2 regions of the Bradyrhizobium sp. S3.7.6 genome follow, and region 2 is predicted to be linked to the other one. Evidence: riboswitches for the same ligand, from Rfam matches in the RefSeq annotation. Region 2 holds a riboswitch; the other holds the start of a gene.

Region 1 (14,850 bases), 160 kb from region 2:
CATGACGGAATGCCTACTTTGGCGGCGGGCTCGGCCAGGGCTTCTGTGCACCGCGCAAGCTCTCGAAAGCCTTGGCCATGCCGAGCACGCCGATATCATCGAAGCGGCGGCCGACGATCTGCACGCCGATGGGAAAGCCGTTGGCGTCGAAACCGCCGTTGAGGGAGACCGCAGGGTTCTCCGACATATTCCATGGTACGGTATAGCAGATGTGCTCGAACGGCCGCATCGGATCGTTGGTGGGCGAGGCCCATTCCGCCGCATAGTTCACGTTCGGCGCGGTCGGCGAGATCACATAGTCGAGCTCGCAGAATAGTTTTGAAGCGGCCGCCCGGATCGCCATGGTCTGGTTGAACCCGCGGATAACATCCACACCCGAGAGCTTTGCGCCGGATGCGCCCCATTTGAAGATGTAGGGCAGCACCTTTGTCTGTTCGGCCGGCGTCAGTTTCGACAGATCGTCCCACATCCGCGCGCGCCAGAAATTGTCGAGGCCGTCGAGCATCTCGCGGGTCAAGATGCCGTCGACCTCGGTGACGACGCTCCCTGCGGATTCGAACGCCTTTGCGGCTTTCACTGCGACATCGCGGACCGGCCTTTCTGCCGGCAGGCCGACGCCGGCATCGAGCATCAGGCCGATGCGCAGTTTGCGCGGGGATTTCTCCAGTCCCTTCCAGTTGAGAGGCTCGGCGGGCAGGCTCATGCCGTCGCGCCGGTCGGGCTTTGCAATCACGCTCATCATCAGCGCGCAATCGTCGACCGTGCGGGTCATGGGACCGGCGACACGGCCGACATAGGTCGGGTCGATCGGCACGCGGCCAAAACTCGGTTTCAGGCCGACGAGACCGCACCAGCCCGCAGGCAGGCGGACCGAGCCGCCGATATCGGTGCCGAGATGCAAGGGGCCGTAGCCGGCCGCAGCAGCGGCGCCTGCGCCCGCGCTGGAGCCGCCGGGATTCTTGGAGAGATCCCAGGGATTGCGCGCCAGCGCATGGAAGCTGGAGAGTCCCGAGGACAGCATGCCGTAATCGGGCATGGTGGTTTTCGCGAAGATGATCGCACCGGCCTCGCGCAGTCGCGCAGCCGGCGGGGCGTCCTTCTCGGCCGGCACGAGCTTCACGCTCGCAGCGCCGAGCGGGACGGGCACGCCCTTGGTCGCGATGTTGTCCTTCACCGTCACAGGCACGCCGTCGAGCGCGCCTGATGGCTCGCCCCCGCTCCAGCGCGCGGTCGAGGCCTTCGCGGCCTCGCGCGCGCTGTCGGGATCGAACGCGTAGAGCGCCTTGAGGTGTGGTTCCCACGCAGCGACGTGCGCAAGCACGTCCTCCAGCACCTCGCTCGGCGAGAACTGCTTGGCCCGATAGCCCGCGATCAGATCGACCGCGGAGAGATCGTGCAGCGAGGTGACGGCCTCTTCGACGCTCTTTTTGTGCATTGCTAACCTACCGGCATGCGCGTTTCGATGATCCGGGCGAACATGCTGGCGCCGATCGGCAGGATCTTGTCGTCGAGCACGAAGCCGGGATTGTGCACGGGCACCGAGCCGTCGTGGCCGATCCAGAAATAAGCGCCGGGGATGGTTTGCAGCATGTCGGCGAAATCCTCGCTGCCCATCTTCGGCTGGGCGCGGGTGATCACGTTGGCGGGGTTGACGACGGTGCGCGCGACCTCCTCGACCACCTTGGACTGCTCGACCTGGTTGACCAGCACGCCGAAAGTGTCGCGGATGTCGGCTTCGATCACGCACTGATAGGCGCTCGCGATGCCGGCGCAGATCGTGCGGATGCGTTCGGCGATCAGGGCGCGGACTTCATCCGAGAAGGTGCGGATGGTGCCGCAGAGATGGGCCTCGCCGGGGATGACGTTGTAGGCGGAACCGGCGTGAATCTGCGTGATCGAGATGACGGCGGCCTGCAGCGGCTCGACGTTGCGGCTGACGATGGTCTGGATCGCCTGCGCCAGCGTGGTCGCGATGATCACCGCGTCCTTGGAGCGTTCGGGCATCGCGCCATGCGCGCCGTAGCCGGTGATGCGCAGGTCGAAGAAGTCGGCGCTGGCCATCGCGGGGCCGGGCAGGATCGCGATCTCACCGAGGTTGAGGTCGGGCGCGTTGTGCAGGCCATAGAGCTCGTCGCAGGGAAACTTCTCGAACAGGCCGTCCTTGATCATCGCGCGAGCGCCACCAAGGCCTTCCTCGGCCGGCTGGAAGATCAGGTGCACGGTGCCGTCGAAGTTTTTGGTCTCGGCGAGGTAGCGCGCGGTGCCGAGCAGCATGGTGGTGTGGCCGTCATGGCCGCAGCCGTGGAAGCGGCCGGGGATTTTCGAACTCCATTTCAGATTGGTGTTCTCTTCCATCGGCAGTGCGTCCATGTCGGCGCGCAGGCCGATGCGCTTGCTGCCCGAACCCTTGCCCTTGATCACGCCGATCACGCCGGTGCCGCCGAGACCGCGGTGCACCTCGATGCCCCAGCTCTTCAGCTTGTCGGCGACGATGCCGGAGGTGCGCACTTCCTCGAAGCCGATCTCGGGGTGGGCGTGGAGGTCGCGCCTGATAGCAGTGAGTTCGTCGGCAAAGCCGTCGATGCGGTCGATCGTGGGCATGTGTCCTGTCCGGTTAGCGTGATGGGGGCGTGAAAACGGGGCCGTTCGGCTTGATGCGGATGCCCGGCCGCAGGCGCGTCCAGGGCAGGGTGGCTGTGTCGGCCGGCATCGCGCCGGGCGCGGCGCAGATCATCAGCTTTTCCGCGATCGGCTCGAAATCGGCGCGGAAGTGCACCGAGCTCTTGTTGACCAGAATCTTCTGCGCGGTCGGCTCGATGCCGACATAGCGGTACATCGCCTGATCGGCGAGCTGCGCCTTGTGCGAGGAGACGACGACGCGGACGTCACCGATGCGCAGGCACGCGGAGGGACCCATCTCCATCTCGCGGCCACCGTAGTAGGGGCCGGGCGCGATGAAGCGGCCATCGGAGAGCTTTTCGACGATGAAGGTTTCGCGATAGGGCTCGTCGCCGGGAATGCCGGACTTGCCGCCGAGCGACAGCGTCACGGTGGCGCCGACGCCGGCTTCATGCGCGGCCTTGGCCGAGACCGGGTCGTAGATCGCGCCGGTCGCGGCGCTCGCTTTGTTGCGTACCAGCGCGCGCAGCATGCCGGTGGTGTCGGAATCGCCGCCGGCGCCGGGATTGTCCTGGGTATCGGCGATGATGATCGGCTTGCTCGCGCCCTTGGCGAGTTCCATCGCATGGCGCACGCCGTCGTCGGGCGACCAGATCTTGCCGTCGAAATCGTCCTCGTGGCTTTCGATCAGTTTGACGATCGCATCGGCCGCGCGGTCGGCATCGGCCTGCGTCTTGCCATAGGCGAACACGCTCGGGCCGCAGTCGCGGAAGTCTGCGGCGGGGAAGCCGGGCGCGAAGGACAGCGTCGGAACGGCGTCGCTCTCGAGCGCGGCAAGTTTTTCGTAGATGCCCTTGGTGGGAAAGTCATTGGTGCATTGCCAGCTGATCGCGATCAGGAACGGCAATTGGCGAAACGACTTTGCAAAGCGCTGGCTGGTCTGCAGCAGCAGGGCGAGGTGCCTTGCGGAGGCGCGGCCGGTCTCGGCCATGTCGACATGCGGATAGGTGCGGTAGGCGATCAGCGCGTCCGCGTGTTCCATCATCTCGGGCGTGACGTTGGCGTGCAGGTCGAGGCTGGCAACCAGCGGAACGTCCTTGCCGATGACGCGGCGCACGCGCGCCAAAATCTCGCCTTCGCCGTCGTCGAGATGCTCGGTCACCATCGCGCCATGCAGATCGAGATAGACCGCATCGAGCGGGCCGGCGGCGGCGATACCGTCGACCATCACCTTCACGATACGCTCGAAGGCGTCCCTGGTGACATGCGCCGACGGACTTGCGCCGCAGGCGATCGTCGGAATGAGGTTCCAGCCATTCGCTTCGGCGCAGTCGACGAAGCCGGCGAGACCGACATTGATGCGGCGCATCACCTTCAATACGTCGGCGCCTTCCGTCATGGCCGGCCAGCCGCCGCCATGCTGGAAGTCCGCGAAAGTCGCCTTCGTCGGGGCGAACGTGTTGGTCTCGTGGAGGAAGCCGCCGACGGCGATACGTGTCATTAATTCTGGTCCAGCGTTTGAAAGTGCGCGACGTTAGCCTTGGCTTCGAGGCGGGGGCAAGCGAGGAGCCCATGCCGCCGCGCATGGCTTTAAGTCATTTTCGAATGATGATGGTCGCTACCCGTCATTGCGAGTGAAGCGAAGCAATCCAGACCGTCTCCGCAGAGGACTCTGGATTGCTTCGCTCCGCTCGCAATGACGAGTGGACAAACCTAAGCCGTAGCCGCGACGCCTTCCGACACCGGCCTGAAGTTCGCAAAATCCCAGCCACGGCCCGGTGCGGCCTCCAGCAGCGCCCTGGTGTAGGCTTCCTTCGGATGCGTCAGCACCTCGGCGGCCAGGCCCTGTTCGACGACACGGCCGTGCTGCATCACCACGACCTCGTCGCAGATCTGGGCTGCGACGCGCAGATCGTGGGTAATGAACAGGATGGCGATGCCGAGCCGGTTCTGGATCTCGTCGAGCAGTTCCAGCACCTGCGCCTGAACCGAGACGTCGAGTGCCGAGACCGCTTCGTCCGCGACCAGCACGTCGGGGTCGAGCGCGAGCGCACGCGCAATGGCGATGCGCTGGCGCTGGCCGCCGGAGAACTGGTGCGGATAGCGCGTCACTGCGTCCGCGGGCAGGCCAACGAGCTCGAGCAGTTCGCGCGCCCGCTTCATCGCATCGGCATGCGAGGTGCCGTAATTGATCGGGCCTTCCGCGATGCTCTCGCCGACGGTAATGCGCGGGTTGAGCGAGCGATAGGGATCCTGGAACACGATCTGGATCTTCTGCCGGTGCGGCTGGAGCAGGCGGCGCGAGATGTCGGCGATCTCGCGGCCGGCGAGACGCACGCCGCCGGAGGTCGGATCGATCAGGCGCACGATGCACCGCGCGACGGTGGACTTGCCCGAGCCGCTCTCGCCGACGATGCCGAGCGTGCGGCCCTTGCGCAGCGTCAGCGTGACCTTGTCGGCGGCGACGACCTCGCGGCCTTTGCCGAAGAAGGCGCGCTCCTTATAGACCTTGCCGAGCTCGTTGGCCTCCAGCACCACCGGCTCCTTGGTCTCGGGCCGCGCCGCGCGCGGCACCAGGCTCGGCACCGCAGAAAGCAAATTGCGGGTGTACTCCATGGTCGGGTTGCGCAGCACGGTCTCGAGCGGACCGGTCTCGACCAGCCGGCCCTGCCGCATCACGGCGACGCGGTCGGCGATCTCGGCGACCACGCCCATGTCGTGGGTGATGAACAGGACGGCGGTGCCGTGATCGCGCTGGAGGTCGCGGATCAGCGTCAGGATCTGCTTCTGCGTGGTGACGTCGAGCGCGGTGGTCGGCTCGTCGGCGATCAGCAGCTTCGGCTCCAGCACCAGCGCCATCGCGATCATGATGCGCTGGCGCTGGCCGCCGGACAGGCGATGCGGATAGGAGGCGAAGATACGCTCGACCTGGGGCAGGCGGACCTGCTCCATCATGTCGAGAATGCGCTTCTTCCGCGCCTTGGCGTCGAGATCGGTGTGGGCGCGCAGGACCTCGTCGATCTGACGGCCGACCGGCACCACCGGATTGAGCGCGGTCATCGGCTCCTGGAAGATCATCGCCATCTGCGTCGCGCGGAGCTGGCGCAGGCGGCGATCGGTCGCGGTGAGAATCTCTTCGCCGACCAGCTTGACGCTGCCGCCGGTCGGAACCAGCGTGCCCTTCGGCAGCAGGCCCATCGTGGTGAGCGAGGTCACCGACTTGCCCGAGCCGCTTTCGCCGACGAGACACAGTGTCTCGCCCTTATGCACCTGGATCGAGATCCCGTCGATGATGTTTGCGCCCTTCGGCTTCTTGCCGATGGAGACGACGAGGTTGTTGATGTCGAGAACTGGGTTGGTCATCACTTGATCCGTCATCACTTGCCCTCCCGCTGCTTCATGCGGGGATCGAGGGCGTCGCGGGCGGCGTCGCCGATCAGATTGATGCTGAGGATGGCGATCGAAAGCAGCAGGCCCGGCCAGAAGATCAGCGTCGGCTTGAGCTGAAAATACTGACGGCCCTCGGCCATGATGTTGCCCCAAGTCGGCGTCTCCGGCGAGATGCCGGCGCCGAGGAAGGAGAGGATGGCCTCGGTCAGGATCGCGGAAGCGCAGACATAGGTGCCCTGGACGATCAGCGGCGCGATCGTGTTCGGCATCAGATGGCGCCACATGATCTTCGGCAGGCTGGAGCCGACCGAGATCGCAGCCTCGACGTAAGGCTCCTCGCGCGCGGACAGCACGACCGAGCGTACCAGGCGTGCCACGCGCGGTATTTCGGGGATGGTGATCGCGACCAGCACGGTCCAGATGCTGGCGCCGGACAGCGACACCACGGCGATCGCGAGCAGGATGCTCGGCATCGCCATGAGGCCGTCCATGACGCGCATCAGGACGGCATCGACCAGCTTGAAGAAGCCGGAGACGAGGCCGATCGCAAGGCCGATGACGATCGACAGGATCGCCGAGCCGATGCCGATCAGGAGCGAGATGCGGCCGCCATAGATGACGCGCGACAAGAGGTCACGGCCATAGGCGTCGGTGCCGAGCAGGAACTGCGCCGAGGCCGGCTTCAGCCGCTGCGAGGGCGCAAGCTGGACCGGATCGTGCGGCGCGATCAGCGGCGCCAGGATCGAGACCAGCACGATCAGCGCGAGCAGGATCGTGGCCGCCGCAATGATCGGCGTCGAGGTGAGGAATCCGAAACGCGGCCGCAGTGGCGACGTGATCGGAATGGACGACTGGGGGAGGCTATCGACGGACATATTGTTGGTATCCTTGCCTCAGTACCGGATCCGGGGATCGAGCAGCGTATAGGCGACGTCGATCAGGAGATTGACGACGACATAGATCAGCGACGTCAGCAGGATCATCGCCTGGATGACCGGATAGTCGCGCGCCAGCACAGCGTCTACCGTGAGGCGGCCGATGCCGGGGATGTTGAACACGCTCTCGGTGACGACGACGCCGGAAATCAGCAGCGCAAAGCCGGTGCCGATTACGGTGATGACGGGCACCGCGGCATTGCGCAGCGCATGGCGCATCATCACGGCGACCTCGTTGATGCCCTTGGCGCGGGCGGTGCGGACGTAGTCCTCACCGAGCACGTCGAGCATCGCCGCACGCGTCATGCGCGCGATCAGCGCGATGTAGATGAACGAGAGCGCGCAGGTCGGCAGGATGATGCGCTCGAAGAACGGTCCAAAGCCGTTGAAGATGCTGCGGAAGCCCTGCACCGGCACCCAGCGCAGGTCGATCGCGAAGACCTCGATCAGGAGATAGCCGACCACGAACACCGGCACGGAGAAGCCGAGCACGGAGAGGCCCATCACGAAACGGTCGATCCAGGTGCCGTGCTTCCACGCCGCGATGACGCCGAGCGGCACGGCGACGATCACGGCGAGAATGATCGTCGAGAGCGCGATCGAAATCGACGGCTCGACGCGCTGGCTGATCATCTTCATGACTGGCAGGTTGGAGATCAGCGACGTTCCGAGATCGCCGTGCAGCAGCTTGTTCACCCAGGTGATGAATTGCACGATCAGCGGTTCGTTGAGGCCGAGCGAGTCGCGGATGCGTTCCAGCCGTTCCGGCGTGGCGTTATCGCCGGCGAGAATGGCGGCGGGATCGCCCGGCGTCAGCCGCAGCAGCAGGAAGACGAACAGCGCGACGACGCCCATCACGGGCACCGCGGCCAGAACGCGGCGAATGAGATAACCTAGCATGCACCTATCTCCGGCTGCGGAACTTGTGGGGCCGAGAGGCCCCTGTGGAATCGGTTCTGTCTATCATGCACGCCTGTCACTCGGGCTGGAAAGCCGGCCGGAGAAGCCGACCTTTCGGGGCAAATTGTGTGCCAAGGGCAGGGCGGTCGCAAGAGGCCGCCGAGCCTCCGATATCGGCCACTCAGGATGCATGGCGGAACTCGCGCTCAACCCTGAGTGAGGGTGCGGTCGGCGGTGCGTTGAGCCCGCGCCAGCCGTCGATGGTCCCGGCAATCATCTGCGCGGTCGCCGCCGACAAGGTCCAGCCGAGATGGCCGTGACCGGTGTTGAAGAACACGCCCGGCATCCGTCCTGCGCGCACCACGGGCATCATGTTCGGCATCATCGGCCGCAGCCCGGCCCAAGGCACGACCTTGGACGTTTCGACGCCGGGGAAGTTGCTGCGCACCCAGTCGACCAGCGGCTGCACGCGGTCGGCGCGGATGTCGCGGTTGAAGTCGTTGAATTCGGCGGTGCCTGCGACGCGGAAACGATCGGCGCCGAGCCGGCTGGTGACGATCTTGGCGGCTTCGTCGAGCAGGCTCACGGTCGGCGTCGCATTGCGGCTTGCGGCAGTGTCGAGCTGAACGGTGATCGAATAGCCCTTCACCGGATAGACGTTGACGCGCTCGTCGAGGAGGGCGGCGAAGTGGCGGCTGGCCACACCGGCGCAGACCACGACGCCATCCGCCTTCAGCATGCCGCGCGCGGATGCGACAGCATCACTGGCCGAAAGATCAGCCCAGCCGATGACAAAGCCGCCACCTGCCTGGGCAATGGAATCGATGTTGGCTTCGTGGATAAAGGTCGCGCCGCGCCGCTTGCAGGCTTCCGCAAGTCCGCGCGTGAACTTGTGGATATCGCCGGTCGCATCCGACGGCGTGTAGAAGCCGCCAAAATAGTCCTTGCGCAGCGTCGGCTCGATGGCGCGGATCTCCTCCGGCGTCACCGGGCGGCGATCGAGCCCGCCTTCCTTCAGCAGCGCATTGACCTGCAGGCCGGATTCAAAACCCCTCTTGTCGTGATAGATGTGCAGGATGCCGCGGCGTTCGAGATCGAAGTCGATGCCTTCGCGCTCCGCGATCTCGAACAGATGCTTGCGGGCTTCGATCGCGAGCCGCGTGGTCTGAACCGTGTTGGCGCGGTAGTTACCGATATTGGCGACGAACTCGCTCATCCACGAATATTTGTGCCAGTTCGGCCGCGGGTTCATCAGCAGCGGCGCATCACGCCGGAACATCCAGCGCAGGCCTTTCAGGATCGTGGCGGTGCTGTTCCAGACTTCGGCATTGCTGGCGGAGAGCTGTCCGCCATTGGCGAAGGACGTCTCCATCGCGGCGTAGCGGTGCTTGTCGAGCACCGTCACCTTGTATCCGCGTTCGAGCAGGGCATAGGCGGTCGTTACGCCGGTGATGCCGGCGCCGATGATGGCGATATGGGTCATGGCAGGTTCGGGGCTCCCGTGAGTTAGAGTCGGCTAACCGCCGGCCAAAGGCCGTTGGCGGCGCCCCATCTGTCACGGTTACCTGAGAGCTTGATCCGGCGCGGACCTCGGCGAGGTCAGCTCCGGACTATCCCCTTCGGTGGACGTCACGACCACATTGGCCGTGCCGCCTCTCTCCAGATCGTCCTGACGATACGGTCCTTTTGCCTGAGAGTTTCCGGGGCGGTTGCTCCGTCGGCGCCGCAACGAAAGCCTGAACTCTCGTTGCGATCTCTCCCGCATCGTCGCGTGGACAATCGAGCAGTACGATGCGCCTCATTTTTAGACAAGGCTAAATTTAAACCGCGACTGCCAACGCATTGTGCAGTGCGAAGGCTGCGTCGTCAGTCGAGCGTCGCCAGCAAGCCGGCCATCAGGCGCCCGCGTTCAACCAGGCTCTCGACCTCGATGAACTCCTCGAGCGTGTGGCCGTTGCCGCCGCGCACGCCGAGGCCGTCGAGCGTCGGGATGCCCATCGCGCCGGTAAAGTTGCCGTCGGAGCCGCCGCCAGAGCTCGCATGCGGCAGCTCAGTGCCGAGCGATTTGGCGATGCCGCGCGCCTTTTCATAAAGTGCCATGGTGCCGGCATCGGGCTCCCATACGGGGCGCGTGACGCCGCGCGTCACCTTGAACGTGACATCATTGGTCGTGCCCGACAGCGCCAGCATCCGCTCGACGCCGCGATCGAGATCGGCCTGGCGCTTGGCCATGGACAGCGCCTCGCCGGTGGCGGTCGTGGCAACGCAATTGACCCATTGTCCGCCATGCACGACGCCGACCGAGAAGGTGCAGTCCTCCGTCGTCATCGCGTCGATGGCGAGGATCTGCCGCGCCATCTCGCGGATCGCCGAGCGTCCGGCCGACAATGTTGCGCCGGCATGGCTCGGCCGGCCCGTCGCTTCCAGATTGAAACGCGCGATGGCGTAACGTCCGGTGGTGACACCGTTGTCGGCGCGGCCCGGTTCGGGCACCAGCACATATTTGTTGCGCGCAGCCTCCGCCTCGATGATGTCGCGCGTCGAGGGCGTGCCGACTTCCTCGTCGGGCGTAAACAGCACGGTGATCGGCAGCGGCGTGGTGAAGGACGCACGTGCCAGCTGCCGGATCGCTTCCAGCGAGAGATAGTTGCCGCCCTTCATGTCGTAGATGCCGGGGCCGTAGCACTTGTCGCCCTCGCGCCGCCATTTCAGCTTCTCGATGGTGCCGACCGGGTGGACGGTATCCATGTGGCCGGCGATCAGGATGCCCGGCTCGCCCTGTTTCGGATGCGGGAAGCGCGCGCGGATCACGCCGCCGAAGCCCTGTCGACCGCCGATGCGTTCGATCGTCGCACCCATGATCGCCATATCCCGCGCTGCGATATCGAGCATGCGGTTGACGGCACCCGCGTCCCAGGTCGGGCTCTCGCATTCTACCCAGGTGCGCAGGCCCTCGAGCATCGCCTCGGAATCGAAGGGAAGATTGGCTGGATTCATCTTAATGTCTCTCAAGCTTCGAAAGATGGAACGCGCATTGCATTGGCGCGGACGGGACTGGCGGAAAGCGTTGTAGAGCCAAACCGATCTTTGTGGAGCCCGTGGGCGCGCCGCTTGGGGCTGCAGCGAAACCGGATTGACGCGCTCAACACTGTCTGCAAGTCTCGAAAGACAAAGGCATCGCATGAGGTTAGTTCGCCTAAAGAACGAACCGAATGCTCAACCAATAACCTGCCTTTGAACAGTTTCACGTCAGGAGAAACTTTTATGTTGAGCTTGATGCGCCGGGGGCGTCGCGCGTTCGCCTCCACACTTGCGCTATCGGTCGTTGCGCTTTCGACGGCGATGGCCTCGCCGGTACTTGCCGCCGCCAGCAAGACCATCACCGCGGTGATGCATTCGGATCTGCGCATCATCGATCCGATTTTCACCACCGCCTACATCACGCGTGACCATGGCTACATGGTCTACGACACGCTGATCGCGACGGACTCGAATTTCAAGATCCAGCCGCAGATGGCGGACTGGAAGATCTCCGACGACAAGCTCACCTACACCTTCACGCTGCGCGACGGCCTGAAGTGGCACGACGGTACGCCGGTGACGGCGGAAGACTGCGCCGCTTCGCTGAAGCGCTGGGCCGCGGTCGACGGCATGGGCCAGCAGATGATGCAGTTTACTGCGAGCATCGAGGCGACCGACCCCAAGACGATCACGCTGAAGCTGAAGGAGCCCTACGGCCTCGTGCTCGAATCCATCGGCAAGCCGTCCTCGCGCGTCGCCTTCATGATGCCGAAGCGTCTCGCCGAAACGCCGCCGGACAAGCAGATCCCCGAGCAGATCGGCTCGGGTCCGTTCAAGTTCGTGCAGGGTGAATTCCAGCCCGGCGTGAAGGCGGTATACGTCAAGAACACCGACTACGTGCCGCGCAAGGAGGCGTCGAGCTGGACTGCCGGAGGCAAGGTGGTCAAGGTTGATCGCGTCGAATGGATCACCATGCCGGATGCGCAGACCGCAGTGAACGCGCTGCAATCGGGCGACATCGACTTCATGGAAGTGCCGCCGTGGGATCTGCTGCCCGTCCTTGAAGGCAATGCCGACCTCAAGACCGAGACGCTGAACAAGTTCGGCTACCAGACCCTTGGGCGCATGAACTTCCTCTATCCGCCCTTCGACAATCCGAAGATCCGCCGTGCCGCACTTCTGGCGATGAACCAGAAGGACGTGCTCGACGCGCTCGTCGGCAATCCCAAATACTACAAGATCTGCGGTGCGTTCTTCATCTGCGATACGCCGTTCGCGACCGACGTCGGCTCGGAATCGCTGGTCAAGGGCAACGGCATGGCGGAAGCCAAGAAGGCGCTCGCCGAGTCCGGCTATGACGGCACGCCCGTCGTGGTCATGGTGCCCGGCGACGTCGTGACGCTGAAGGCGCAGCCGACGGTCGCGGTGCAGTTGCTCCGCGAGGCCGGCTTCAAGGTCGACGCGCAGGCGACCGACTGGCAGACGGTGGTCAGCCGGCGCGCCAGCCAGAAGCCTCCGAAGGAGGGCGGCTGGAACATGTTCTTCACCAACTGGGTCAGCGCCGACGTGTCCAACCCGATCGCCAATCTGTCGATCGGCGGCCAGGGCAAGAAGGGCTGGTTCGGCTGGGCGGAAAACGCCAAGATCGAGAAGCTCAAGGACGATTTCGTCCGCGCCGCCTCGCTCGACGATCAGAAGAAGATCGCGACCGAGATCCAGAAGGAAGCCTATGACCAGGTGATCTACGTGCCGCTCGGCCAGTATCTGGCGCCGAGCGCGTGGCGGAAGTCGCTCACCGGCGTGCTCGACGGCCCAGCGACGCCGGTGTTCTGGAACATCGACAAGACCGAGTAAGGCCAAGTCCAGGTAAGGGAAGGTGCATCTCGCACCTTCGGTCCGAGCGTTACGCGGCGTCGCTGTCATCAGCGGCGCCGTTTTCGTTTGTCAGCCTCGCGTCAGCTTTTAACTCTTCCAGTGTCCAATCATTGCTATTTGTTTCTGACTTGAAATAGATGTGCGCAGTTCGCACATCACTTCCTTCCTGCATTTGAGTCCCGTGTCGATTGATTTTTCATTTCGGGCGATGGCCGAGCGGTCCGATCGCGCGCCGGCGCGATGGCGGCGGCCTTTCCTGCGCTGGCTCGACGGCGTCGAGACGGGTTGGGCCGTTCCGCTTCTCATTGTGTGCTTTGTCGCGCTCTGGACGATCTATCTGGCCGTCGCCTATGCCGGCAGCGGCCTGCACCCTGATACCCTCGAGGCCTGGACGCTCGGGCGCCGTTTCGCGTGGGGCTACCACAAGCATCCGCCGCTGATGGGCTGGGTTACGGCGGTGTGGACCGCCGTCTTCCCGCTCAGCGACTGGTCGCTGCAATTGATGGCGATGGCCAATGCCGGGCTCGCCCTGTTTTTCGTCGACCGGATCGCACGGCAGTTCGTGACCGGGCACAAACGCATCCTGGTGCTGCTGCTCCTGATGCTGACGCCGGCCTATCAATTCCACGCCCAGCGCTTCAACGCCAATGCGGTGCTGCTTGCGCTCTGGCCGCTCGCGACCTGGTCTTTTCTGCGCGCGTTCGAGACCCGCAGCGCGGCCTGGGCGGTCGCCGTAGGATGCGCGACGGCGCTGGCGATGGTCGGCAAATATTATTCGGTCTTCCTGGTGGCGAGCTTTGCATTTGCCGCGCTGGCTCATCCCGCGCGCCGCGCCTATTTCACGTCCGCTTCGCCGTGGATATCGGTCGTGGTCGGGCTCGCGGTGTTGTCGCCGCACATCTACTGGCTCGCGACGACGGGGGCGTCGGCCTTCACCTACGCGATGGCGCACGCCAACGGCAACTTCGTGAGCTCACTCGGCGAGGTGCAGAACTTCCTGCTCGGACTCGTGGCGGCCATCAGCGTATCGGCCGTCTTCTGGGTGATCATCGCCGGCACACGGCTGAAACAATTTGCTGCCGACTTCGCCGCGATGAGTTCCGGCCTGCGGCTTCTTTTTTACGTTGCGATCGGCACGATCGTACTGCCGGTCCTGACGTCGCTGGCGATGGGCACCGATCTGCCGTCGCTATGGGCGTTGCAAGGGCTGTTCCTGTTCGTCGTGCTGATCGTTTGCGGCACGCGCTACCCGATCGAAAGATTCTACACCGTCAATGTCGCGGTCATCACCGCGATCGTTGGGCTCGCCGCTGTCTTCGTCGCCGCCCCGATTCACGCCGTCTATCGCAACAATCACGGCTACGAAGAGGGCCGGAATTTCTACGCGCAGGTAGCCAATGAGATCACCCGGGAATGGCACGAGCTGACCGGGGAACCGCTCAGCGCCGTCAGTGGCGACGATTCGCTGGCCTTTGCGACTGCGTTCTACAGTCCGGACCATCCGTATTACGCGCGGCCGTTCGAATTTCAGTACACGTGGGGCATGCCGCGAAGGACGACATTGGATCGCGGCTGGGCCGCGCTCTGTTTCAGCGGCCAGGATTATTGCGGCAGGTGGATGGAGTCCGTGTCCGCGCGCGCCGAGCATTTCGTCAAGCGCCAGTTCACCGTGCAGGCGACGCTATGGGGCAGGCCCGGCCTGACTCGAGACGTGGTCGTGCTGATCGTGCCACCGCGAACGAGCAGCGCGACGCCCGAGAGCGCCGCGCAGGACTTCAGCGCCAGCAGGCGCCCGACGGACTAGGCTTTGCGCTCAGCAGTGGCTGTCGCGGATTCGCTCGAGGCCTTCGCTCGCGAAGGGGGGAGTGAACGCAGTTCGGTCGGCGCCCGACGTCGAGCGTTCCGTTTCCGCCCGATCCGGGGTGGTGTTGTCTTCGCGATGTTCCGGTTCCATGAGGCGGCCTTTCGAATTGCTGCAGTACAACATCGATGCGGCCGGGAAGTTCCTCATGCGATGGGACGATGATGCGGCTTGAACAGCCGTCCCTTTTCCACCACCAGCACGATCGCAAGCGCCGCCAGCGTCGACAGGAAGAAGCCGACCGAGAAC
Region 2 (14,850 bases):
CAGCTCGCCTGACGTTGCCCGCTTGAACCATTCATAGCCGACCAGCAGCACGGCCTGCGCGAGGTTGAGCGAGGCAAAGCCCGGATTGACCGGGAAGGTGATGATGCGGTTGGAGAGCCCGACCTCCTCGTTGGTCAGCCCCCAGCGCTCGCGGCCGAACAGGATGCCGGCCTTGCCCCCGGTCGCGACATGACCGGAGATCTCGGCCGCGGCCGCCTCCGGCCCGACCACCGGCTTGGCCTGGTCATGGGGACGCGCGGTGGTGGCGAACAGCAGGTCGAGATCGGCGACCGCCTCGCCGACCGTGTCGAACAATTCGACCTTTTCCAGAATGTAGTCGGCACCGGCCGCCGCGCGCTGGGCGGCGATATTGGGCCAGCCGTCGCGGGGATTGACGATGCGCAATCGGCTGAGCGCGAAATTGCCCATGGCGCGCGCGGCCATGCCGATGTTTTCGCCAAGCTGCGGCTCGACCAGGATCACGATGGGACCGTCGAGGGAAAGGCCCTCCTTGCTCTTGTCAGTCCCCGACATCTCGCTTCGCTCTCACACTGGTTCTCAAGGCCTTGGCAAGGCGCTCTTCAGGAATTGATTCAAAGCCGGTCTGCCCCGATCCGTTGGGGCCGGCTGCCCGTTCGCCTGTCGTTTGCCTGTCCTGACGAAATTCTCAAGGGAAATAACGGGTTGGATTCGACTTTTGAATCTCTTCTGAAGCCTGAGGCCCGCCCCCGCGGCAGGGCCCGCCCCGCCCCCCATCTGGGCAAGCTGGATGAGCTAAAAGTGCATAATCCCTTGGCTTTCGCCCGCTGCAGTCCGGTGCTAAGAGGCGGCGGATATTCCCGTGGCGCGCCAAAGCGCCGTTCCCAAGAGGCTTCCCCGATCATGGCAAAAATCAAGGTGTCCAACCCCGTCGTCGAACTCGATGGCGACGAGATGACCCGGATCATCTGGCAGTACATCAAGGACAAGCTGATCAACCCGTACCTTGATGTCGAGCTGCTGTATTTCGACCTGGGCATGGAGTACCGCGACGAGACCAACGATCAGGTCACCATCGACGCCGCCGAAGCCATCAAGAAGGTCGGCGTCGGCGTCAAGTGCGCCACCATCACCCCGGACGAGGCCCGGGTGAAGGAGTTCAACCTCAAGCAGATGTGGAAGTCGCCGAACGGCACCATCCGCAACATCCTCGGCGGCGTGATCTTCCGCGAGCCGATCATCTGCAAGAACGTGCCGCGCCTGGTTCCCGGCTGGACCAAGCCAATCATCATCGGCCGCCACGCCTATGGCGACCAGTACCGCGCCACCGACATCAAGTTCCCCGGCAAGGGCACGCTGACGATGAAGTTCGTCGGCGAGGACGGCACGGTCATCGAGAAGGAAGTGTTCAAGACCCCGGGCTCCGGCGTCGCGATGCAGATGTACAATCTCGACGACTCCATCATCGACTTCGCCCGCGCCTCGTTGAACTACGGGCTGCTGCGCAACTACCCGGTCTACCTCTCGACCAAGAACACCATCCTCAAGGTCTATGACGGCCGCTTCAAGGACATCTTCCAGGACATCTACGACCGCGAATTCAAGAAGGAATTCGAGGCCAAGGGCCTGACCTACGAGCACCGCCTGATCGACGACATGGTGGCCTCGGCGCTGAAATGGTCCGGCGGCTATGTCTGGGCCTGTAAGAACTACGACGGCGACGTGCAGTCCGACACGGTCGCGCAGGGCTACGGCTCGCTCGGCCTGATGACCTCGGTGCTGCTCACCCCCGACGGCAAGACCGTGGAAGCCGAAGCCGCCCACGGCACGGTGACCCGCCACTACCGCGAGCACCAGAAGGGCAAGGAGACCTCGACCAACTCGATCGCGTCGATCTTCGCCTGGACCCGCGGCCTGTCGCACCGCGCCAAGCTCGACAACAATGCCGAGCTCGCCAAGTTCGCGAGCACGCTGGAGAAGGTCTGCGTCGACACCGTCGAGGAAGGCTACATGACCAAGGACCTCGCGCTCCTGGTCGGCGCCGACCAGCGCTGGCTCTCGACCACCGGCTTCCTCGACAAGGTCGCCGAGAATCTCACGAAAGCGTTGGCGTAAGCCCGCGCATTATTTTCGTCTGATCGGGGTTAGAGATCATTATGGGCCGCGCTTGGGCGCGGCCCATTCATTTTGACACCCTTGCGCGGAGGCCACCCATGTCCATCATCAAGTTCGCCGTCCCCTGCCTGCTGCTCGCGGCCGTGGCCGGACCCGCCGCAGCCGCGGAGCCGCTCCCCGACGCCATCGCCGCCCCCGGCGAGACCGTCGTGCTCAGCGTCCATGCCGAAGGCGCGCAGGTCTATGACTGCAAGGCAGCCGCCGACGGCAAGCTCGCCTGGGCTTTCCGCGAGCCGGTCGCGACGCTGCTGTCCGAGGGCAAGACCGTCGGCCGCCACTATGCCGGCCCGAACTGGGAACTCGCCGACGGCAGCGCCGTGGCCGGCAAGGCCATCGGCAACGCGCCGGGCGCAACCGCCGCCGATATCCCCTGGCTCAAGCTGGAGGTCGCCTCCCGCCGCGGCAGCGGCATCCTGACGCCGGTCACCACCGTCCAGCGCATCAACACCCACGGCGGCAAGCTCGAGGGTTCTTGCGACAAGGCCGGCGAATTCAAAAGCGCGCCCTACTCGGCCGACTACATTTTCCTGAAGAAGAGCTGACCGCCTAGCGGTCGGTGTCGTCGCGCTCCGCCTGCGCCAATTCTGCCGCCGCAAGATCGCCGGTCTCCTCGAGCCGTGCCTTCGCGGTCTGATGGACGTGCGCGGCGAGCGTCGGCATGCGCTCGATCAGCGCGTGAAAATCCTGGGCGTCGAGCACCAGCAGCCGCGTCTTGCGTGTCGCGGTCACCGTGCCGCTGCGCTTTGTCTTATGCAGCAGCGCGATCTCGCCGAAGAAGGTGCCGTCGGTGAGCCGCACCTGCTGGCTCGGCAGCGCGATCTCGACCTCGCCCGCAGTGATGAAATACATCGAGGAAGCGGCGTCCCCTCGCCGCACCAGAACCTCGCCCTGCTCGATGGTGCGGGCCCGGAGCAGCCGCATGATGTCGGCGATCTCCGCGGCCGAAAGATGCGAGAACAGCGGCACCCGCGCCAGCATGCCCCAGGTCACCACGAAGTCGCGCCGCCTCACCTCCTCGGCAAAGGCGGTCGAGATGATCGCGACCGGCAGCGCGATCATGGCAAAACCCGAGATGATCGCGAACACCGAGATGAACTTGCCGAGCGGCGTCACCGGCACGACGTCGCCATAGCCGACGGTGCCGAGCGTCACGATCGCCCACCACATCGCGTCCGGAATGGTGCCGAGCTTGCTGGGCTGCACATCACGCTCGATGGCGTAGAGCAGCGAGGCGAAGGTCAGTACCACACCGATCAGGATGACGATGCAGCCAATCAGCGCACGCCGCTCGGCATGGATGGCCGCGAGCAGTGAGCGCATCGCCGGCGAATAACGGATCAGCTTGAAGAACGGCAGCACGCCGAGCCCAGCCAGCGTCGCGTGCCGGCCGGTGGCCAGCACGATCGCGGCCGGCAGGAACGCCATGAGGTCGATGATGCCGAGCGCGGAGAAGGCATAAGAGAGCCGGTCGGACAGCGCGGAGCCGTTGCGCTGGGTGTGCCCCGCAACGGTCCACAGCCGCGCCAGATATTCGAGCGCGAACACGATGACGGCGAGGACGGCGACCGCGCTGAACAGCGTGTCGAACCGCGCGTCGAGCTCCGGCACCGAGGCGAGGATCATCGCGACCACGTCGAGCACGATGACGCTGATGATCACCTGGATGAAGCGCGACCCGATCGAGTAGGCGAGCGGATCGTGCTCCAGCAATTCGTACAGGCGATCCCTTAGGTTGGGATCGGCCGAGCCACGTCCTCGCGGAACGAGGCGCATGGCCGTTTACGCGCCTGCCATCGCTTTTTCGATCGCCGCGAGCGCCTCGGGCGCCTTGGCGCCATCGGGACCGCCAGCCTGCGCCATGTCGGGCCGGCCGCCGCCGCCCTTGCCGCCGAGCGCCTCGGAGGCGACGCGCACCAGGTTCACGGCATTGAAGCGCGCGGTGAGATCGGCGGTGACGCCGACCACGATCCCAGCCTTGCCGTCCTCGGTGACGCCGACGATGGCGACCACACCGGAGCCGATCTGCTTCTTGCCGTCGTCCGCAAGGCTCTTGAGATCCTTCATCTCGATGCCCTCGACCGCGCGCGCCATCAGCTTGACGTCGCCGACCTCGCGCACGCCTGCGGCTGCGCCGTTCCCGACGGATGTACCGCCGCCCATCGCGAGCTTCTTGCGGGCGTCGGAGAGCTCGCGCTCGAGCTTCTTGCGCTCCTCCATCAGGGCTGTGATGCGCGCCGGGACGTCGTCGATCGAGGTGCGCAGCTCGTTGGCCGCGGTCTTCGCCAGCGCCATGGTCTCGTTGGCATGCCGGCGCGCATAATTGCCGGTCAGTGCCTCGATGCGACGCACGCCGGAGGCGACCGCGCTCTCGCCGGTCAGCGTGATCAGGCCGATGTCACCGGTGCGCTTCACATGGGTGCCGCCGCAGAGCTCGACCGACCAGCCGAGCGCGTTGGCGCCGCGCTCCCGCGCGGTCCTGCCCATCGAGACGACGCGGACCTCGTCGCCGTATTTCTCGCCGAACAGGGCGCGCGCCCCGGCCTCGCGGGCCTCGTCCACGCCCATGACGCGCGTGGTGACCTCGTCATTCTCCAGCACCACGTCGTTGGCGATGTCCTCGACGCGGGCAAGCTCTTCCGCCGTGATCGGCTTCGGATGCACGAAGTCGAAGCGCAGGCGGTCGGGCGCGACCATCGAGCCGCGTTGCGCGATGTGGTCGCCGAGCACCTGGCGCAGCGCCTCGTGGATGAGATGCGTCGCCGAATGGTGCGCGCGGATCGAGGTGCGCCTGCCGTGATCGACCTCTAGCTGCAGCGCGGTGCCGAGCTTCAGCTCGCCGCTCTCGACGGTGCCGACGTGGACGAAGAGATCGCCGAGCTTCTTCTGCGTGTCGGTAACGCGGAACTTGATGCCGCCCTCGCCGCTGAGCACGCCGGTGTCGCCGACCTGGCCGCCGGACTCCGCGTAGAACGGCGTCTGGTTGAGCACGATCGCGCCGGTCTCGCCGGCCTTGAGGCTCGCGGTTTCCTGGCCGTCCTTCACCAGCGCGGAGACCACGCCTTCGGCGCTCTCGGTCTCATAGCCCAGGAATTCGGTGGCCCCGAGCTTCTCGCGCAGCGGGAACCAGATCGCTTCGGAAGCCGCCTCGCCCGAACCCTTCCAGGACTCGCGCGCCTTGGCCTTCTGGCGCTCCATCGCGTCGGTGAACGAAGCTTGATCCACGCCGATGCCGCGCGACTTCAGCGCATCCTGCGTGAGATCCAGCGGGAAGCCGTAGGTGTCGTACAGCGTGAAGGCGACGTCGCCGTCGAACATGTCGCCCTTCTTCAGGGACGCGCTCTTCTCGTCGAGGATGGCAAGGCCGCGCACCAGCGTCTTGCGGAAGCGGGTCTCTTCCAGCCGCAGCGTTTCCTCGATCAGGTTTTCCGCGCGCATCAGGTCGGGATAGGCCTGGCCCATCTCGCGCACCAGCGCCCAGACCAGCCGATGCATCAGCGGCTCCTTGGCCCCCAGCAGCTGCGCATGGCGCATCGCGCGGCGCATGATCCGGCGCAACACATAGCCGCGGCCCTCGTTCGAGGGCAGCACGCCGTCGGAGACGAGGAACGCCGAGGAGCGCAGATGGTCGGCGATGACGCGGAACGAGGCCACCGTCTGCTCGTTCGGCCCGCTGCCAAGCGCGGACGCGGTCGCGTCGATCAGATGGCGGAACAGGTCGGTCTCGAACACGCTGTCGACGCCCTGCATGATGCAGGCCATGCGCTCCAGCCCCATGCCGGTGTCGATCGAGGGACGCGGCAGATCCACGCGCTCCTCCTTCGTCACCTGCTCGTATTGCATGAACACGAGATTCCAGAATTCGAGGAAGCGGTCGCCATCCTCTTCCGGCGAGCCCGGAGGTCCGCCCCAGATGTGATCGCCGCGATCGATGAAGATCTCCGAGCACGGGCCGCACGGGCCGGTGTCGCCCATCGCCCAGAAATTGTCCGAGGTCGGGATGCGGATGATGCGGTCGTCGGAGAAGCCGGCGATCTTCTTCCACAACCCGGCCGCCTCGTCGTCGGTGTGGTAGACGGTGACGAGCAGCTTGTCTTTCTTGAGCCCGAACTCCCGGGTGATCAGGGTCCAGGCCAGCTCGATCGCCCGCTCCTTGAAATAGTCGCCGAACGAGAAATTGCCGAGCATCTCAAAGAAGGTGAGATGGCGCGCGGTGTAGCCGACATTGTCGAGGTCGTTGTGCTTGCCGCCGGCGCGCACGCATTTCTGCGACGTGGTGGCGCGCTGGTACGGCCGCTTCTCGACGCCGGTGAAGACGTTCTTGAACTGCACCATGCCGGCATTGGTGAACATCAACGTCGGGTCGTTGCGCGGCACCAATGGCGAGGACGACACGATCTCGTGGCCGTTCTCGGCAAAGAAGTTCAGAAAGGTCGACCTGATCTCGTTGACGCCGCTCATGTTCATCCAATCGGGTGTGCTTGGACCCGCGATACGCCATCCAAACCGGGCATTTGGGCTGATATCTGCGGGTCAAAGCGCTTTTAGACAAGGCCAGCTGCGCTGTCCAGAAACTGTGCAAGGAGATCAGTGAGTTGCCGCAGGCGCGCAATCCCGTTTGCAATCCCGTTGAAAGGCGCCAGGTGCGCGTTGACAGGCTTGGCCGGCCTGTGGTCTGTACCCATCTGTATCGTACGGCCACGTCGGGAGAGACCGGCTTTGGTGCCGGCGCCGAAGGAGCAACCGCCCCGGAAACTCTCAGGCAAAAGGACCGCGTGGCTTTGACGACATCTGGAAAGAGGCGCCGACGGGCATAAGACCCGGACTGCGTCCGCCGACGGGATAATACTCTCAGGCACAGCGACAGATGGGGCTTCGACTGGTTGCTACCGGGGAATCGTCCCCGGGGAACCACCGAGGGCCCCGTGATGCTTGCGCGCGACGACCAAGATTCCCTCAAACATACGCCCCTTCACGGGCTTCACGTCTCCCTCGGCGGCAAGATGGTGCCGTTCGCGGGCTATGACATGCCCGTACAGTACCCCGCGGGCGTCCTGAAAGAGCACCTCCATACCCGTTCCTCCGCCGGCCTGTTCGACGTCTCCCATATGGGCCAGCTCGCGCTTCGGCCGAAGTCGGGCAAGGTCGAGGACGCTGCCCGCGCGCTGGAACGGCTGGTGCCGCAGGATATCGTGGCGATTGCCCCGGGACGGCAGCGCTATGCCCAGTTCACCAATCCGGACGGCGGGATTCTCGACGATCTGATGGTCGCCAATTTCGGCGACCACCTGTTCCTGGTCGTCAACGCCGCCTGCAAGGAAGCGGACGAAGCGCATCTGCGCGCGCATCTCGCGGACGACTGCATCATCGATTCGCTTCAAGACCGCGCCCTGATCGCGCTGCAGGGCCCGAAGGCGGAAGCGGTGCTGGCGAAATTGTGTGCAGAGGCGCCCTCCATGAAGTTCATGGATGCCGGCCCGCACAAGGTCGCCGGTCTCGACTGCTTCGTCTCGCGCTCCGGCTACACCGGCGAGGACGGGTTCGAGATTTCGGTCCCCGCGGCCGATGCCGAGCGCCTCGCCAAAACGCTGCTGGACAATCCCGACGTGATGCCGATCGGCTTAGGGGCCCGCGACAGCCTGCGGCTGGAAGGCGGGCTCTGCCTCTACGGCCACGACATCGACACCGCCACCACGCCGGTCGAGGCCGCGCTGGAATGGTCGGTGCAGAAGAGCCGCCGCAGCGGCGGCGCCCGCGCCGGTGGTTTTCCCGGCGCTGATGCGATCCTCGCCCATTTCGATCACGGCGCGAGCCGCCGCCGGGTCGGCCTGCGCACGGAAGGCCGCGCGCCGGTGCGCGAGGGCGCGCTGCTGTTTGCGGATGACGCCGGCGGCGAGCCGATCGGAAAGGTCACCTCGGGCGGTTTCGGCCCGAGCCTGAATGCGCCGGTCGCGATGGGCTATGTGCCCACGGCATCGAGCGCGCTCGATACAAAACTCTTCGCCGAGGTGCGCGGCCAGCGGCTGCCGCTCACGGTCGCCGCCATGCCTTTCGTGAAAAACACCTACAAACGCTGAGGACTGAGAAAATGACCACGACGCTGTACTCCTCCGACCATGAATGGCTGGCCATCGACGGCGATGTCGCCACCGTCGGCATTACCGACTACGCGCAGTCGCAGCTCGGCGACGTCGTATTCGTCGAACTGCCGAAGGTCGGCCGCAGCCTGAAGAAGGCGGAAGCCGCCGCCGTCGTGGAATCGGTGAAGGCCGCCTCCGACGTCTACGCGCCTGTCACCGGCGAAGTGCTCGAGACCAACGACGCGCTCGCCACCGAGCCGGCGCTGGTGAACTCGGACGCGCAAGGCAAGGCGTGGTTCTTCAAGATCAGGATGGCCGACAAGAGCGAGCTCGGCGGCCTCATGGATGAAGCCGCCTACAAGGCACATACGGCGTGAGATGAAGCGAACTCTGACCTCATATTCGGTGTCATCACCCGCCTTGTGCGCACTGCGCACTGGGGCGGGTGATCCAGTACGCCGCGGCTTCTCGGCTCAAGCCGTGACGCCTGCGTTTACTGGATGCCCCGCCTTCGCGGGGCATGACGGCGACAGCGAAATCTAAAGCGAGGACCCATGATGACCGCGCACCGCAAATCCAATGGCGACACCGCCGCCACCTTCGTTCGCCGCCACATCGGCCCGTCGGCGCGCGACGTCACCGCAATGCTGGAGGCCGTCGGCGCCAAGAGCGTGGACGCCCTGATGGCGGAGACGCTGCCGGCCTCGATCCGGCAGACCGCCCCGCTCGACCTCGGCAAGCCCTTGAGCGAGACCGAGGCGATCGCGCACATGGCCGAGCTCGCGCGCGAGAACCAGGTCTTCACCTCGCTGATCGGCCAAGGCTATTCCGGCACGGTTTTGCCCGCGGTGATCCAGCGCAACATTTTGGAGAACCCGGCCTGGTACACGGCCTACACGCCCTACCAGCCCGAGATCAGCCAGGGCCGGCTGGAGGCGCTGCTCAACTTCCAGACCATGATCTGCGACCTCACCGGGCTCGATGTCGCCAACGCCTCGCTGCTGGATGAAGCGACCGCCGCGGCGGAAGCGATGGCGCTCGCGGAGCGGCACTCACGGGTCGAAGCAAAAGCCTTCTTCGTCGACAAGGACGTGCATCCGCAGACGCTGGCGGTGATGCGCACCCGCGCCGAGCCGCTGGGCTGGACCCTGATCGTCGGCGATCCCCTCGCCGATCTCGACAAGGCCGACGTGCTCGGCGCGCTGCTGCAATATCCGGGCTCCTCGGGCGCCGTGCGTGACCTCAGGCCCGCGATCGCGACGTTGAAGGCCAAGGGCGCGCTCGCGATCGTTGCCGCCGATCTCTTGGCCCTGACGCTGCTCGCCTCGCCCGGCGAGCTCGGGGCCGACATCGCGATCGGCTCGGCGCAGCGCTTTGGCGTGCCGATGGGTTATGGCGGCCCGCACGCGGCCTATATGGCGGTGCACGATGCGCTGAAGCGCTCGCTGCCCGGCCGCATCGTCGGCCTCTCCGTGGACTCGCGCGGGATGCCGGCCTATCGCCTCGCGCTGCAAACCCGCGAGCAGCACATCCGCCGCGAGAAGGCGACCTCCAACATCTGCACCGCGCAGGTGCTGCTCGCCGTGATCGCCTCGATGTATGCGGTCTATCACGGCCCCGAGGGGCTTGCGCAAATCGCGCGCAATGTGCATCGCCGCGCCGCCGTGCTTGCCGCGGGCTTGCGCAAGCTCGGCTTCGCGCCGCAGTCGGATAGCTTCTTCGACACGCTCAGCGTGGATGCAGGTTCCAAGCGCGCCGAGATCGTCGCGCGCGCTACCGCCGAGAAGATCAACCTCGGCGTTGGCGAAACCGCGCTCCGCATCGCGCTCGACGAGACCACGACGCCGGCGACCGTCGAGGCGGTCTGGCGCGCGTTCGGCGGCACGCTTGTTTACGCCGAGATCGACGCGACCACGCGCGAGGCGCTGCCGGAGGCGCTGAAGCGCACCACCGCTTTCCTCACCCATCCCGTGTTCCACGCGCATCGCTCGGAAACCGAGATGCTGCGCTACATGCGCAAGCTCAGCGATCGCGACCTCGCGCTCGACCGCGCCATGATCCCGCTCGGCTCCTGCACCATGAAGCTGAACGCAACCACCGAGATGATGCCGCTGACCTGGCCGGAGTTCGGCAGCCTGCACCCGTTCGCCCCGCGCGAGCAGGCCAAGGGTTACCACGCACTGTTCGCGCGGTTGGAAAAATGGCTGTGCGATATCACCGGCTATGACGCGATCTCGCTGCAGCCGAATTCGGGCGCGCAAGGAGAGTATGCCGGGCTGCTCGCGATCCGCGGCTATCATGCCGCGCGCGGCGAGACGCACCGAAAAATCTGCCTGATCCCCTCCTCCGCCCACGGCACCAACCCGGCTTCGGCCGCGATGGTCGGCATGGACGTGGTGGTGGTCGCCTGCGAGAAGAACGGCGACGTCGACGTCAATGATCTCCGCGCCAAGGCAGAGAAGCACTCGAAGGATCTCGCCGCGGTGATGATCACCTATCCCTCGACGCACGGCGTGTTCGAGGAGCACATTCGCGAGATCTGCGACATCGTCCACGACCATGGCGGCCAGGTGTATCTGGACGGCGCCAACCTCAACGCGCAGGTCGGCCTGTCCCGGCCCGGCGATTACGGCGCCGACGTCAGCCATCTCAACCTGCACAAGACCTTCTGCATCCCGCATGGCGGCGGCGGCCCCGGCATGGGCCCGATCGGCGTGAAGGCGCATCTCGCGCCGTTCCTGCCCGGTCATCCGGCGACGAATGGGGACGCGCCGGTCGGTCCGGTGTCGGCCGCGCCGTTCGGCTCGGCGTCGATCCTCACCATCTCCTACATCTACATTCTGATGATGGGCGGCGACGGCCTGAAGCGCGCGACCGAGATCGCGATCCTCAACGCCAACTACATTGCCGCGCGCCTCGATGCGCACTTCCCGGTGCTCTACAAGAACGCGAAGGGCCGCGTCGCGCATGAGTGCATCGTCGACCCGCGCGCGCTGAAGACGACCTCGGGCGTCACCGTGGACGACATCGCAAAACGCCTGATCGACTACGGCTTCCATGCGCCCACCATGAGCTTCCCGGTGCCGGGCACGCTGATGATCGAGCCGACCGAATCGGAATCGAAGGCGGAGCTGGATCGTTTCTGCGACGCAATGATCGCGATCCGGAAGGAGATTGCCGAGGTCGAGGCCGGCCGCTTCAAGATCGAGGCTTCGCCTTTGCGCCACGCCCCGCACACCGTGCACGACATCGCGGATGATGCCTGGAATCGCGCCTACACCCGCGCCGAGGGCTGCTTCCCCGTGGGCACCTCGCGCACCGACAAATATTGGTGCCCGGTCGGCCGCGTCGACAACGTCTACGGCGACCGCAACCTGGTGTGCTCGTGCCCGCTGGTCAGCGATTACGCGGAAGCGGCGGAGTAAGGGATCGTAGCTTCGTAGGGTGGGCAAAGCGACTTGTCCGCCGTAGCTCGAAGAGCGAAGGCGGAAGCGTGCCCACCACCTTTGTGCGCGTTGGAATATGGTGGGCACGGCGCTTACGCGCCTTTGCCCACCCTACGGCCCCGAACGCGTATCTAGGGTGCAACCAGCGAACAGTTCTTTCGGTCCCACCGCCAAAGCCGTTCGTTGGTGAGAAGCGTACCACCCCACCAGCGTCGAATCGGGTTTTGACGGCGGAAATCCTCCCGGCCTTCAAGGACCGCTTCCCCAAATTCGGTGAGCGATAGCCGGCTTCGGCGAAAGGCGGCGTTGCGGCCTCGCGCATCGTGCGGGGCCAGCGTCGCGAGTTTCGGATCGAGACCCGTGATCACCGGCATTGGGCCGGACCCAAGCCCTTCGAGCAGCGGGCCCAATTCCCATTGATCGAACACGCGCGTTTGCAGCGGACCGTCCGGTTGAAACAGCTCCTTGGTACGGTTGTGCCCCCGCGCAATCAGGTCGAGAAGCCGCGCTTCCGTCGTACCTAGTCCGGTGATTGGTGATGGCAGTTCTGCCAGCAATTGTTCCATCGCAGGCTTCAGGAAGGGCAGCCTGGGGAAATCCCTGCCGAGCAATCCGAAACAGAGCTCCGGCGTTGGCGCCCGGTAGGCTTCCCAGGCCATGTTGGCGATCTCGAAGTCGCAGTCCGCGACCTCCAATTCCCGCACCATACGATCGCGAAGCCCTGTGCCGTCCGCTCCGCGCAGATCGAAATTGACACGTCGCAATCTCAGACGATCGGTGATCGATGGATGGGACCGCAAATAATCGAGGATCCAGATCAGTTGCAACTGACTATTGGGCTCAGGGTCGAACCACAGCTCGATGAGATCGACGCCATAGGTCTCGCAAAACCAAATCAGGCCTGTCTCCTTGTGCGCTAGACCGGTCTGAGGCAACCGGCCAACAAGATCGGACCAACGCACCTCTGGATCGCCTCTGACATAGCCTCCCGTCAGGTATTGCTCGAGGTGATGCGAGGTAGGCAGTGGCCCCGAAACGAAGCGAAAGATAAACGGGACGACCATGTCGGCACGATTTGCGTAGGTGAGACCCACGCCGGACGAACTGGTCAGGATCACGCGTTTCATCGCGAACGCCCCCAAAACGAAACGGGCACTGACGACGTCGGCAACTCAACGTCTTCAGCGCCCGCTCCTCGCGATAATTTTTCGCGTTAGGTCTTACTCGTCCGCCGGCTCCTCGCCGTCGGCGTCGCGCTCGGGGGTGCCGGCAAGAATCTGCTCGGCAATCAGGCCGGAGTTCTGGCGGATCGAGGTCTCGATCTTGGCGGTGATGTCAGGGTTGGCCTTCAAAAACGCTTTCGAGTTCTCGCGGCCCTGGCCGAGGCGCTGGCTGTCGTAGGAGAACCAGGCGCCGGACTTTTCGACGATGCCGGCCTTGACGCCGAGATCGAGGATCTCGCCCATCTTGGAGACGCCCTCGCCGTACATGATGTCGAATTCGACCTGCTTGAAGGGCGGCGCCAGCTTGTTCTTCACCACCTTGACGCGCGTGGTGTTGCCGACCACTTCGTCGCGCTCCTTGATCGCGCCGATGCGGCGGATGTCGAGACGGACGGAGGCATAGAATTTCAGCGCGTTGCCGCCGGTCGTGGTTTCCGGCGAGCCGTACATCACACCGATCTTCATGCGGATCTGGTTGATGAAGATCACCATGGTGTTGGATTTGTTGATGGAGGCCGTCAGCTTGCGCAGCGCCTGGCTCATCAGACGGGCCTGGAGACCCGGCAGCGCGTCGCCCATCTCGCCCTCGAGCTCGGCCTTCGGCACCAGAGCCGCGACCGAATCGACCACCAGCACGTCCACCGCACCCGAGCGCACCAGTGTGTCGCAGATCTCCAGCGCCTGCTCGCCCGTGTCCGGCTGCGAAATCAGGAGCTCGTCGATGTTGACGCCCAGCTTGCGCGCATAGACCGGGTCGAGCGCGTGCTCGGCGTCGATGAAGGCGCAGATTCCGCCCTTCTTCTGCGCTTCCGCCACCGTGTGCAGCGCCAGCGTGGTCTTGCCCGAGGATTCCGGCCCGTAGATTTCCACGACGCGCCCCTTCGGCAGACCACCGATCCCGAGCGCAATGTCGAGCCCGAGGGAACCCGAGGACACCGCCTCGACATCCATCGACCGGTCGTTCTTGCCGAGCTTCATCACCGAGCCCTTGCCGAACTGGCGCTCGATCTGGGAGAGCGCGGCGGCCAGAGCTTTACTCTTGTCCATGGAAGATCCTTCGACGATACGCAGGGCAGTGTTGGACATTGGGTCGTGCTCCTTATGGCGAGGATTCGCTAGAGGGACAAACGATTGGCGGGGCGGGCCGGCGATAAAAGTAATGTACCCTATTTGTTCCAAGTTCGCAATATGTTCTTTCGCGGATTTTGGTACTGGCCTGTTTCCGGCGACATTGGCCTGGTTTGAAATGACACGTGGCCTGTTTTGTTCTGGGCCAACCATAAGGTGTATTCACGGGCGGAACACGCCGTCATATATTACCGAAATTTCCCGGTTCTGGCACAATCTGCATAGACGCTCGTTCCGATTGAGCGCAGGGTTCCCTCTCAATCGGGGGGTGACACCATGACCGAGCGACTTATTCAGACAGGTATTGTCACCGTAGGCACCGTGAACGCTGGCCTAATCGTCTGGCTGATCCTGATGATTTGAGGCCGCCTCAGTTGGCGGCCTCTTTTCCATCCAGCTTCTCATCGATGTAGGCCCGCGCTCCCTTTGAGGCCGCTCTAGTGGGAGCCATTCCTGCGAAGCGATCTCCTTGCCCGATCCTGGGATAAACAATCCATTCCCATTTTTCTTCGGTGAGTGGCCGGCCATAAAGCCGCCGTCCGGTGCGGTCCTATAGTGGCCCTACTTCGCATCTGCGAGTGGCCGGCATCTAACCGGCGGGTTTTTCTTTGTCCTCGTGCGGCTGCTCGCCACGGTTTTCAGCAGTCTGCTCCGGATCCCCGGGCTTCTTCCCGGCCATGTTCCCAGGATTGAAATGGTACTTGCCGTCCGGATTCTCGCCGGGCTGCTTCTCATTTGGATTTTTATTGTTGTCGTCGGTGCCGTCGCAGGGTTGGTAGGAATTAGGGTTGGCGTAGTCTCCGGGGTGATCAACCTCGAATC

The links. Region 2 has a riboswitch for glycine ahead of gcvT (glycine cleavage system aminomethyltransferase GcvT). Riboswitches for the same ligand answer to the same signal wherever they lie in the genome.
Region 1: linked by a shared signal. The riboswitch ahead of ACVJ5M_RS18670 (D-amino acid dehydrogenase) and the one ahead of gcvT (glycine cleavage system aminomethyltransferase GcvT) in region 2 are both predicted to bind glycine.

What each region holds. Positions count from the first base shown of each region.
Region 1 covers NZ_JBSSEQ010000001.1:3,945,057-3,959,906, forward strand. Annotated here, with positions in the region: gene ACVJ5M_RS18640 (amidase) at 14-1,435, opposite strand; gene ACVJ5M_RS18645 (M20 aminoacylase family protein) at 1,438-2,601, opposite strand; gene ACVJ5M_RS18650 (M81 family metallopeptidase) at 2,615-4,120, opposite strand; gene ACVJ5M_RS18655 (ABC transporter ATP-binding protein) at 4,333-5,982, opposite strand; gene ACVJ5M_RS18660 (ABC transporter permease) at 5,997-6,884, opposite strand; gene ACVJ5M_RS18665 (ABC transporter permease) at 6,903-7,844, opposite strand; gene ACVJ5M_RS18670 (D-amino acid dehydrogenase) at 8,026-9,327, opposite strand; glycine riboswitch at 9,395-9,509, opposite strand; glycine riboswitch at 9,513-9,616, opposite strand; gene ACVJ5M_RS18675 (M20/M25/M40 family metallo-hydrolase) at 9,711-10,841, opposite strand; gene ACVJ5M_RS18680 (ABC transporter substrate-binding protein) at 11,109-12,719, shown strand; gene ACVJ5M_RS18685 (glycosyltransferase family 39 protein) at 12,949-14,544, shown strand; gene ACVJ5M_RS18690 (multidrug effflux MFS transporter) at 14,748-14,850, opposite strand, start outside.
Region 2 covers NZ_JBSSEQ010000001.1:3,783,733-3,798,582, reverse strand. Annotated here, with positions in the region: gene ACVJ5M_RS17865 (TrmJ/YjtD family RNA methyltransferase) at 1-534, opposite strand, end outside; gene ACVJ5M_RS17860 (NADP-dependent isocitrate dehydrogenase) at 883-2,094, shown strand; gene ACVJ5M_RS17855 (DUF3455 domain-containing protein) at 2,193-2,696, shown strand; gene ACVJ5M_RS17850 (cyclic nucleotide-gated ion channel) at 2,701-3,927, opposite strand; gene alaS (alanine--tRNA ligase) at 3,934-6,612, opposite strand; glycine riboswitch at 6,846-6,934, shown strand; gene gcvT (glycine cleavage system aminomethyltransferase GcvT) at 7,080-8,228, shown strand; gene gcvH (glycine cleavage system protein GcvH) at 8,240-8,608, shown strand; gene gcvP (aminomethyl-transferring glycine dehydrogenase) at 8,789-11,656, shown strand; gene ACVJ5M_RS17825 (hypothetical protein) at 11,809-12,804, opposite strand; gene recA (recombinase RecA) at 12,898-13,986, opposite strand.